DNA from 3 places in the Enterococcus sp. DIV0724b genome. Region 3 is predicted to be linked to each of the others. Evidence: riboswitches for the same ligand, from Rfam matches in the RefSeq annotation. Region 3 holds a riboswitch; each other region holds the start of a gene.

Region 1 (3,287 bases), 750 kb from region 3:
AATACTATTTCCTAAACCTAAGCCCCAAAAACCGCCATTATGCATGGCATAATAAGCATTAGAGGTTTGAAATCCCTTGCCAGTTGGATCGATAAAAGGATTTTGCATTACTTCAAAACGTGTTACTAAATAGCTGAATTTTTGAGGCATCCAATCAGTGGGAATCGACAATAAAAGAACCGTCCCTAACCGTTTTATTGCAACAAAGCCAACTAAAGCAAGTGATGTAAACAAAGGAGAAAGACCACTAAATAAAAACAATACTAAAACAAGAATAAAAATCATTGAAGCACCAGCTATATTTGGCTGTAAAGCAACAAAAAACATAAAGAAAATCGAAACCAGTAACGAGCGTTTGTGGTTTTTAAACGTAAACGGAACTAAGGTATCATTTTTAGACAAGTTAGAAGATAAGTACAATACAAGGACTAAAGGAACTAACTCAGACGGCTGAAATAAAAGAACACCTAAATTGATCCATCGTTTTGCACCACCAACGCTTGTTCCGATAAAAGGCAACGCAACAATTGAGAGAAATGTTAATGCCAATAGGAAATACATCATCTTGGGTTTGCGAAGAACGCTCAAATTGACTCGATATACAAAACTCATGCAAAACAAACTAAAAAGAAAATACATTGATTGTTTGATTGCTTTACTTGCGGTCCCTAATTCACTGTCCAGCAATTGATAGGAACTTGAGCTATAGACCATCAGAATACCTACAACACATAAGATTAAATAAGGGATCAAAATATAAAAATCGACATAATGCAGTTTGGATAATCTTTTAGGCCAGCTCATCGTGAGGCTCCATCATTCAAAAAGTCTTGAATGGCCAGTGTATTTTGTTTTTCATCTACTTCCAAGACACTACCAGCATCGGTATAGTCGTTAAAGGCCCAGCTCCCTTTTACTGGCACAGATAACGTTTCTAGATTTTTTACTTTTCCTGTGAGAAAATCTTTTGCTAAATCTACAAGGAGATCACTTGGAATGTTTGTGTCTAAGTAACCGACCGCTTCACCAGCAATTTTTGGTAACTGCATAAAAGCAACTGCATCCTTAGATTGCTTAGCTAGAGCATCCATGACTTGCTGTTGTCTTCTGACACGTCCAAAATCTCCCTCTTCATCCATTCTAAAACGAGCATACTGCAGTAAAGTATTACCGTCCATGATTTGTTTGCCTTTTTTGATATCAACATTGTCTAAGTTGATGTCTTTTTCCGCATCAATTTCAATTCCTTTGGGGTAAAGTTCATTGATCAATCGGATAAAGTTATTAAAATCAGCGGATATATAATAATTGATTGGTAAACCAAAAGAATCATTAAGAACTTTGCGGGTTAATTCTGCTCCGCCATAAGCATAGGCAGCGTTGATTTTTTCTAAACCATGACCTGGTATGGATACATAAGAGTCCCTCATGATCGAAATTAATTTTGGCTGTTTCGTTTCGCTATTATAATGAGCGACCATCAATGTATCTGCACGTCCGCCATCTTCATCATCTTCACGCCCATCGTCACCTATTAGCATGATTGTGATCTCTTTCGTATTTGTTTGTTGATCACCGGAAAAATTATTATTCTTAGTCTTATTTACTTGAGAGAGAGCCATTTTCTTTCCGTTATGAAAGGTGATTGCAGTATAACTCCCGATTCCAGTCAGAAGTAAGATAATACTAAGAAGTATACAAATTAAGAATTTCATTCCTGTTTTCATTTTTTATTCCTCGCTAATCATTTTAATTGATCGTCAAATAAAGTTCGGCTTTAGGAATTGTTTTAGATGGGGATAAAGAGTTCTTTTTGCTGTGAATAATAAGTGACAGACAGTCAAAGTCTAATTTCGTCAACCTGTAAACCGTCACCTCCAAAATCAAAAATACTGTCACCATTATTTATCAAAACAAAAAAACTTCGCTTAAATAACTCAGCGAAGGGGGATTGATTTCAGCACAAAGAGAGCTTATTATCATTCTCATCGTTGAGTTTTAGCACTATGAAACGTAAAAAGCAGAGCTTTTAGCTACTTTGTGAAAAGCCTTAATTCGACAATTCCTGTCCTACCCATTACTGTCTTTCGACATTTTTGAGCAGTAGCCTGTGTTTCCATAGGAGCCTCACCTAACAAGTTATTTAGATCGCCCTAAATATAGTGAATATCGTCATTAATGTCAACTACTTAAGTATTAAATTTTTTATAATAAAAAGTGAGAAAATAGAATAATCCGTGTTGTTTTATCATTTGGCAGATAGGAAATCAAATGCGAGAGGGGCTACTTTAATTTGTCAAAGGCAAGCGCAAATTTGATGCATTTTAAGTTAATAGCCTGACAATTTCGTTTTCTTTACTCTTTCTTAAACTTATTAAAAATAAAATAGAAGTGTCAGAGCCAAGTAAAGAATCATAAAATGCTAGATGAGTGTGCATCAGAGTTAAATTTTCTGTAAGATAGAATAAGTGGAAGAATGCGCTTTTTAGTTTCTCTCATGGTGAAAAACCCGATGATTGTGAAAGGATTAGAACCATTTGCACAAGGAATCATTGTGGATTTTGGTGTCCAAATACAGGCGATTTTAAGTGTTTTGAGTGGTGAGTACACACCATCAGAATTGTTACCTTTTCAGATGCCGGCAGATATGGAGAAGGTTGAACAAGAAGAAGATGTGCCACTTGATATGCTTTGCTATAAAGACAAGTTAGACCACGTTTATGATTTTGATTATGGCATGGATTTTGAAAAACGAATCGAAGATGAACGTGTGAAATATCTAAAATAGCATGTTTTTGAACAGTGACGAAACCTAAAACGTTTCGTTACTGTTTTATTTTTCGTCAATCAAATCATTAAACAAATAAAAATATGCGTGCTATAATGAAAAAAGTGATACAAGTCATGTAACTGTATTATAAAAAAAGATTTTTTTATTGTTTAATAACGAATGTTTCTTTTTGTATTAACGTTTTTTTGAAAAAGAAACATGATTATAAAAGGAGTGTAACACATGGCGGAAAAAAGCAGAAATGGCGCTAAAGTGATTGTAGAGAGTTTGAAAAACCATCAAGTTGATTATGTTTTTGGGATTCCAGGAGCAAAGATCGATGGACTATTTAATGCATTAGTGGATGACGGACCTGAATTGATCGTAACGCGTCATGAACAAAACGCTGCTTTTATGGCAGCAGCTGTTGGACGTTTGACCGGAAATCCGGGTGTGGTAGTTGCAACAAGTGGTCCGGGTGCAAGCAACTTAGCAACAGGTTTAGTCACTGCCACCG
Region 2 (3,287 bases), 1.3 Mb from region 3:
AAATACTTGAATAATAAATAATCCATCCGTTCAAACAGATGCACTTCTTTGCCTTTTTTCAGCAAAGTATCAGCCGCTTCCCCACCTATTTGGCCACCGCCGATCAATGCGACTGTATTACTATTTTCCAAATGTTCGATTGCGTTTACTACTCCTTGTAAAAATTTATATTTTAAAACCTTTTCTGAATCACTACCGAGAATTTTCTGGGACCACTGACTAGAACCTGTTGCTAAAATCAGTTTGTCAAATGACATAAAAAAATCAGATTCTTGTTTTTCATACTTAATAATACGCTGTTTTGAATCCATACTGACGACTTCTGCGTTTAACAACAAAGAAATACCGTTATCTACTAGCTGTTCTTCTGAAATGAACTGAGCTGTTTCAATAGGACCGATCGTTTCATTGAAATACAGATTGATTCCTCCAGGCAAATAACCTATTGTTTGTTGCTTATCAATTAAATGGATTTCAGCCTTGGGATGTTTTTTTCTAATCGCTAAAGCAGCAGATACTCCCGCAAATGAAGCCCCTATAATCACGACTTTCATAGTAGAATCCTTCTTTCTAAAATAGTAAACCGTTTTCTTAAAGAATAGCATACGCATGCACTTATCGCATAGAAAAAAGCTAATTTGTTTGAGTATTATACAAAAAAACTCGTCTACTCACTATGTAAGAGAGCAAACGAATTTTTTAATTGTACAATTGTATTTTTAATTATCCTTCATGAACTCCTGAATCGCTTCAGCATTCTTCTGTTCATCAAGCTCGATCACGCTTCCAGATTCAGTATAATCATTAAAGTTCCATGTCCCCTCTACAGGAACTGATAATGATTTTAATGGCTTCACTTTTCCAGAAAGAAAATCTTTCGCCAAATCGATCAATAAACTTGTTGGTACATTTGTATCAATTTTCCCAACCATTTTTCCAGCAACTTGAGGTAGTTCCCATACTGGAATCAAATCTTTAGACTGCTCAACTAAAGCATCCATCACTTGTTGTTGACGTCTGATCCGACCAAAGTCACCTTCTTCATCCATCCTAAAACGAGCATACTGCAATAAACTATTCCCATGCAAAGTTTGCTTTCCTTTAAGAATGTCTACACCGTCTAAATTAATATCTTTTTCAGCATCGATTGTGACCCCTTTTGGATAAAGTTCATCAATGATGTCACTAAACTCTTTAAAATCCATTACCACATAGTAATTGATTGGTAAATCAAAGTTGGTTTTCAACACATCTTTAGTCATTTGTGCGCCGCCATATGCGTATGCTGCATTTATTTTATCTTGTCCACCATCAGGAAATGTTACATAACTATCTCTCATGATTGAAATCAATTTAGGCTGTTTCGTTTTTCCATCATAGTGAGCCACCATCAACGTATCTGAACGACCTTGATCCTCGTCATCATCTCTCGAATCATTCCCAACGACCATAACAGTTATTTGTTTATCGCTCGTTTGTTCATCTCCAGTAAAGTTTTCATTTTTATTGGAAAGTTTTGATTCACTCTTTTCTTTGGCTGTTTGGAATGAAATCGCCGCATAACAGCCTACACTCACAACTACAAGTAGAATTGATAATAATGTAATCGTCACTATTTTTACAGATTTTTTCATTGTTTATTCCTTTCTAAACATAAAAATTGAATCGATTTGTTTAATCTTGACTAAAATTAGATAATTGCATTTTTTCTTAGCTAAAAGAAAAAATCCCTCACCAAGAATACTCAGCGAAGGGATCAGAATACGGCGACTTAAACACATGGCATTCGCCATGAATTTGCAATTTATCTAGATCTTCTCTTCGTTGAGTTTTAGCACTATATAACGTAAAAAGCATTGCCTTTAGCTACTTTGAAAAACGCCTTAATTCGACGAATCTTGTCCTACCCGTACCTGTCTTTCGACATTTCTGAGCAGTAGCCTGTGTTTATATAGGAGCCTCACCTAACAAGTATTTAATTCATTTTAAACTATAAGCGTATCGAATCACAAAGTCAAATTAAATTTTATAAATGCTGTTCAATTTAAAACTAAGTTATTAAAATATAACTATTCTGTACCTAACACTGCAGTAAAAGTAAATTATGACAACAACTATTTTAAATGAAAAAATCTTTACATTTTCTTAAAAAATACCTATTTCACTTTAAAAAGCAACTTTAGATAGACATTCCTCCCTTTATCTGTTTCAATGTTTAAAAGACAGAACACTTGGAGGATACGCATGGAACACTTTTTAGAAAAACAACAAGAGTACTTTTTTAATTTTTTAACCGATAGCATCGACAACTTTTTATTAGATCATTCCGACGAAACCTTTTATGCATTTGCATTAGACTGTAATATTTATGAAGAAGGTGAAATAAACCTTTGTTTTAATACTGTAGATCTTTGGCAAGAAACAACAAATTATTATGCAAGTAGAGGTCACAGCAACATACAATTAGAAGAAATGAAATACAATTCCAGTGACTGGGATGAAAATCAACGTTTTGCCTCCCTTCACCTATTTGATGATTGGGTGGAAGATGAGCAAGATATTGAAATGGTTCTTGAATGGCTTTGTCAGCAAATAATCCTCTTGACTGACAGCGAAACGTTCGAACGAATCCCAAAAACAGAAGATTTTAAGCTATTGGTTTACGATCATGACGAAACACCTTCTGACTCACAAGAAAGATTTGAAAAAATCGGAATGTCAGAACTTTTTCAAATAGAATAACAAAAAAATGCTTGTTTTTAAGGTTAAAAACAAGCATTTTTTTGTATCTAGTTTCTAAATAAAGCTATGATATCATTCGTTAAAGTAGTTTAAAAACAAAACGCCAATTCTTCCACATTAAAAAAAGCTACTAATATTTCATTCACCTTTTCCACTAATTTCTTCTCGTCCGTAATTTGATCCCTTGTTTCAATTGCCACTGCCCCATTTGTATACGTCAGAAAATCATATTCTTCTTTGAGCGTAACTTGATGATCCTCTTTTTTATATAACGTATAATCATCGATAACATCTATCTCGTATTCACGTTTGTAGCCATTTTTTAACGCTATTGCAGTTATCAAAGAATTGACTGTCAATGCTTCTAAAGGAATAACTTGTTCGTCTATCGTCAATGTATAATTTTCATCCTCAATAATTCCACAAGCATTGCAACCACCATCTAATAAATTCACTGTTTTACTAATTAATGCTTTTTTCATTCTTACAGATCCTTTCTTACGCCTCTATCTATTTCCTTATCTATTATATCAAAAATGAAGAGA
Region 3 (3,287 bases):
TTGCATATTGCAATGTTTCCCAACCGCCTAAATGCTGCTCTCCTTTTGGATAATGAATTCCTTCTGCATCAAACTCAAAATCATTATTGACAGTAACACCACCAACCGCATCACTCAATGCAGCTAATCCATCCATATTGATGACAAAATAGTGATTGATCGGAATGTCTAAATAATGCTCGACAGTATTGATCATCATCTCATCACCGCCAAAAGAATGGGCATGGTTAATTTTGTCGTATACACCCTCTTTTCCAACGATTTCTACATAAGCATCTCTAGGAATACTTGTGATTGTCGTCTTCTTTAATTGATTATTGACAGTCACGACCATAATCGTATTCGCTCGAAGATCTGTTTTACGCTTTGAATCATTTGCGATCCCTAAAAGTAAAAAACTAACAGGTTTACTATTATTAAGCTCTGCAGGCTTTGTTTTTCGATTCAGCGGCTGATACATTTTGTCAGCCGTTTTTTGAACATTATTAAAGACTGTTGCACCATATACAGAAGCTCCCGCAACGGCCAGTAAAAGTACAGTTAAGCTAGCCAAAATGGTTCTTTGCACAAACTTTTTTTTAGCTTCTCGTGATGTGAATGTTCTATTAAGATACAACCTTTGAAGGCAGATATAAGAAAAATTCACCCAAGAAAAACTTAAAAGAAACCCTGCAATCACATCGCTCGGATAATGAACTCTTAAGTAAATTCGACTCAAGCCAATCAAAAGAACATAAAGAAGCAATACATTTTTTAAAATCCTGTAATTTTTCGTTTTCCTTGGATAAAATGTGTGTACGATCAAAATAACAGAACAAGTTAGACACATGGCTAAAAGAGAATGCCCACTTGGGAAACTGTAAGAGCTTTTCTCGGCTAACTGTTCCACATTAGGTCGTGGCCGAGCAACAAAATTCTTAAGTATAAAGCCTAAAGCACTGACTACTAAAACATTACTGCTCATCCAAACTGCTAGTAGCTTATGCTTATTTTTCCATAGAACAAATGACACGATAAGACTCAAACTAAAAATAGGCACGATTGTAGCAGTTTTTGCAAATAGATTCACGAAACTAGTCAGTGTTTCATTTGGCTTCCAATTAAATTGATAAATCCATGAATCTAAATTTGTAAACCAACTTACATTTTTAACAACTAAAAAACTTAGTAATGAAAAAAGTACAACACTAAAAATAACTGGAGTAAAATTCTTTTCTTTCGACGTATACATGTGATAAATCCCTTCATTCCTATATTCATTAAAAAACTAATCAAACAAGAACCATAAGCATTTCCCAAAAAGACTGCTAAAAGATTCTATTCCCTAATAGATAGGAGCGAATCTTTTAGCAGTCTTTTTTTGCGTTATTCAACCACACTCCAAAAAAACACAAGTAAGTACTAAGACGGTATACATTCAGTAAATAAAATAGTTTTCTAATTTACCAAAAGAAAAAAGCCAAACATTTTTCCTTAAGACGTTTGACTTTTAATCAATCTCATCGTCTGAGTTTTAGCACTATACAACGTAAAGAAAATTTCTTAGCTATTTTATGAAAAGCCTTAATTCGACAATTCCTGTTTTACACATTGGCGTCTTTCGACGTTTCTGCGCAATAGCCTCTGTTTGTATAGGAGCCTCACCTAACAAGGTTATTTATCTATTTATTTGATTAAAGAATAACGCTGGAAAAAAATTTTTTCAAGTTATTTCAAGAGTCTTTATTTTTTCTTAATTTAAAATCAAGCGAATTCAGAAAGATTTATTCTAGCAAATAAAAAAAAAGCGTGGGATAAAACTAAAGAACAGTTTTATCCCACGCTCTAAATCCGAATAAACGGCGAGAAAAAAGCAGCTTATTTCTCGGAGCTAAACGCTTTTGTATCGGCCTCTCTTTTACAAGTTTTTACTCCTCTAACTCTTCAAATTGAGAGTTATAAAGTGACGCATAGTAGCCACCTTCAGCAAGGAGTTCTTCATGTGTACCTTGTTCTTTGATATCGCCGTCCTGCATATAAAGAATTTTATCTGCATCTTTGATCGTTGATAAACGGTGAGCGATAACAAAAGAAGTACGGCCAGCCATCAAGTTATTCATGGCGCCTTGAATCAAGCCTTCTGTTCTTGTATCAACAGATGACGTTGCTTCATCAAGAATCAAAATCGGTTTGTCCGCCAAGATTGCACGAGCAATCGTTAATAATTGTTTTTGACCTTGGGAAATATTTGACGATTCTTCATTTAATTCCATGTTGTAGCCGCCAGGTAACGTTTGGATAAAGTGGTGAACGTGAGCAGCTTTGGCTGCCGCGTAAACTTCTTCATCTGTTGCATCTAGGCGACCATAACGAAGGTTTTCCATGATCGTTCCTTTAAATAACCAAGTATCTTGTAAAACCATCCCGATATTTTTACGTAAGTCTGCACGATTAAAGTCTTTGATATTATGACCATCGATTTTAATCGCACCAGATGTTACATCGTAAAACCGCATCAATAGCTTAACCATTGTTGTTTTCCCTGCACCAGTAGGACCTACGATCGCTACAGTTTGGCCTGGATCAACATGGGAACTGAAATCATTGATAATGATTTTATCGGGTGTATAACCAAAACGAACATGTTCAAAGTCGACCATACCTTTTGCTTTATCGATTTTAACCGGGTTTGGAACAGTTTGTGCTTCTTCATCTTCTTCAAGGAATTCAAAGACACGTTCAGCTGCTGCTGCCATTGATTGAAGTAAGTTAGATACTTGAGCCAATTGCGCAATAGGTTGTGTTAAGTTTCGTACGTATTGGATGAACGCTTGAATATCACCGACTGTGATTGTGCCATTATAAGCTAAGATTCCACCAAAGATCGCTACGGCAACATAACCTAGATTTCCGACAAAGTTCATAATGGGTTGCATCAAACCTGAAAGAAATTGTGATTTCCAAGCTGATTTGAATAAGACATCGTTTTGAGTTTTAAATTCTTTAAGTGAATTTTCTTCATCATTGAATAGACGGACGATGTTATAGCCACCGATTGTTTCTTCTACTTTACCATTGATGACACCTAGATATTCTTGTTGTGTTTTAAAGTATTTTTGCGAATTTTTCACAACAATCATAATTAAGATCATTGAAATTGGGACGATCAAAATGGCTATCCCTGTCATTTGAACAGAAATCGATAGCATCATGATGATAACACCGATAATGGTGAAGACAGACGTAATCAACTGCGTAATCGATTGGTTTAGTGATTGACCTAAAGTATCCACATCATTCGTGATACG

What was found. Region 3 has a riboswitch for magnesium ahead of IGJ02_RS09795 (phosphatase PAP2/LCP family protein). Riboswitches for the same ligand answer to the same signal wherever they lie in the genome.
Region 1: it holds a riboswitch for magnesium, as region 3 does, so the genes downstream of both, IGJ02_RS06355 (LCP family protein) here and IGJ02_RS09795 (phosphatase PAP2/LCP family protein) in region 3, are expected to answer to the same signal.
Region 2: it holds a riboswitch for magnesium, as region 3 does, so the genes downstream of both, IGJ02_RS03820 (LCP family protein) here and IGJ02_RS09795 (phosphatase PAP2/LCP family protein) in region 3, are expected to answer to the same signal.

What each region holds. Positions count from the first base shown of each region.
Region 1 is NZ_CP172890.1:1,367,047-1,370,333, forward strand. It holds gene IGJ02_RS06350 (FtsW/RodA/SpoVE family cell cycle protein) at 1-804, opposite strand, end outside; gene IGJ02_RS06355 (LCP family protein) at 801-1,727, opposite strand; M-box (ykoK) riboswitch at 1,977-2,146, opposite strand; gene IGJ02_RS06360 (hypothetical protein) at 2,513-2,788, shown strand; gene alsS (acetolactate synthase AlsS) at 3,014-3,287, shown strand, end outside.
Region 2 is NZ_CP172890.1:808,734-812,020, reverse strand. It holds gene IGJ02_RS03825 (FAD-dependent oxidoreductase) at 1-554, opposite strand, end outside; gene IGJ02_RS03820 (LCP family protein) at 720-1,634, opposite strand; M-box (ykoK) riboswitch at 1,811-1,979, opposite strand; gene IGJ02_RS03815 (DUF4303 domain-containing protein) at 2,245-2,742, shown strand; gene IGJ02_RS03810 (DUF4809 family protein) at 2,832-3,224, opposite strand.
Region 3 is NZ_CP172890.1:2,120,380-2,123,666, forward strand. It holds gene IGJ02_RS09795 (phosphatase PAP2/LCP family protein) at 1-1,231, opposite strand, end outside; M-box (ykoK) riboswitch at 1,492-1,659, opposite strand; gene IGJ02_RS09800 (ABC transporter ATP-binding protein) at 1,908-3,287, opposite strand, start outside.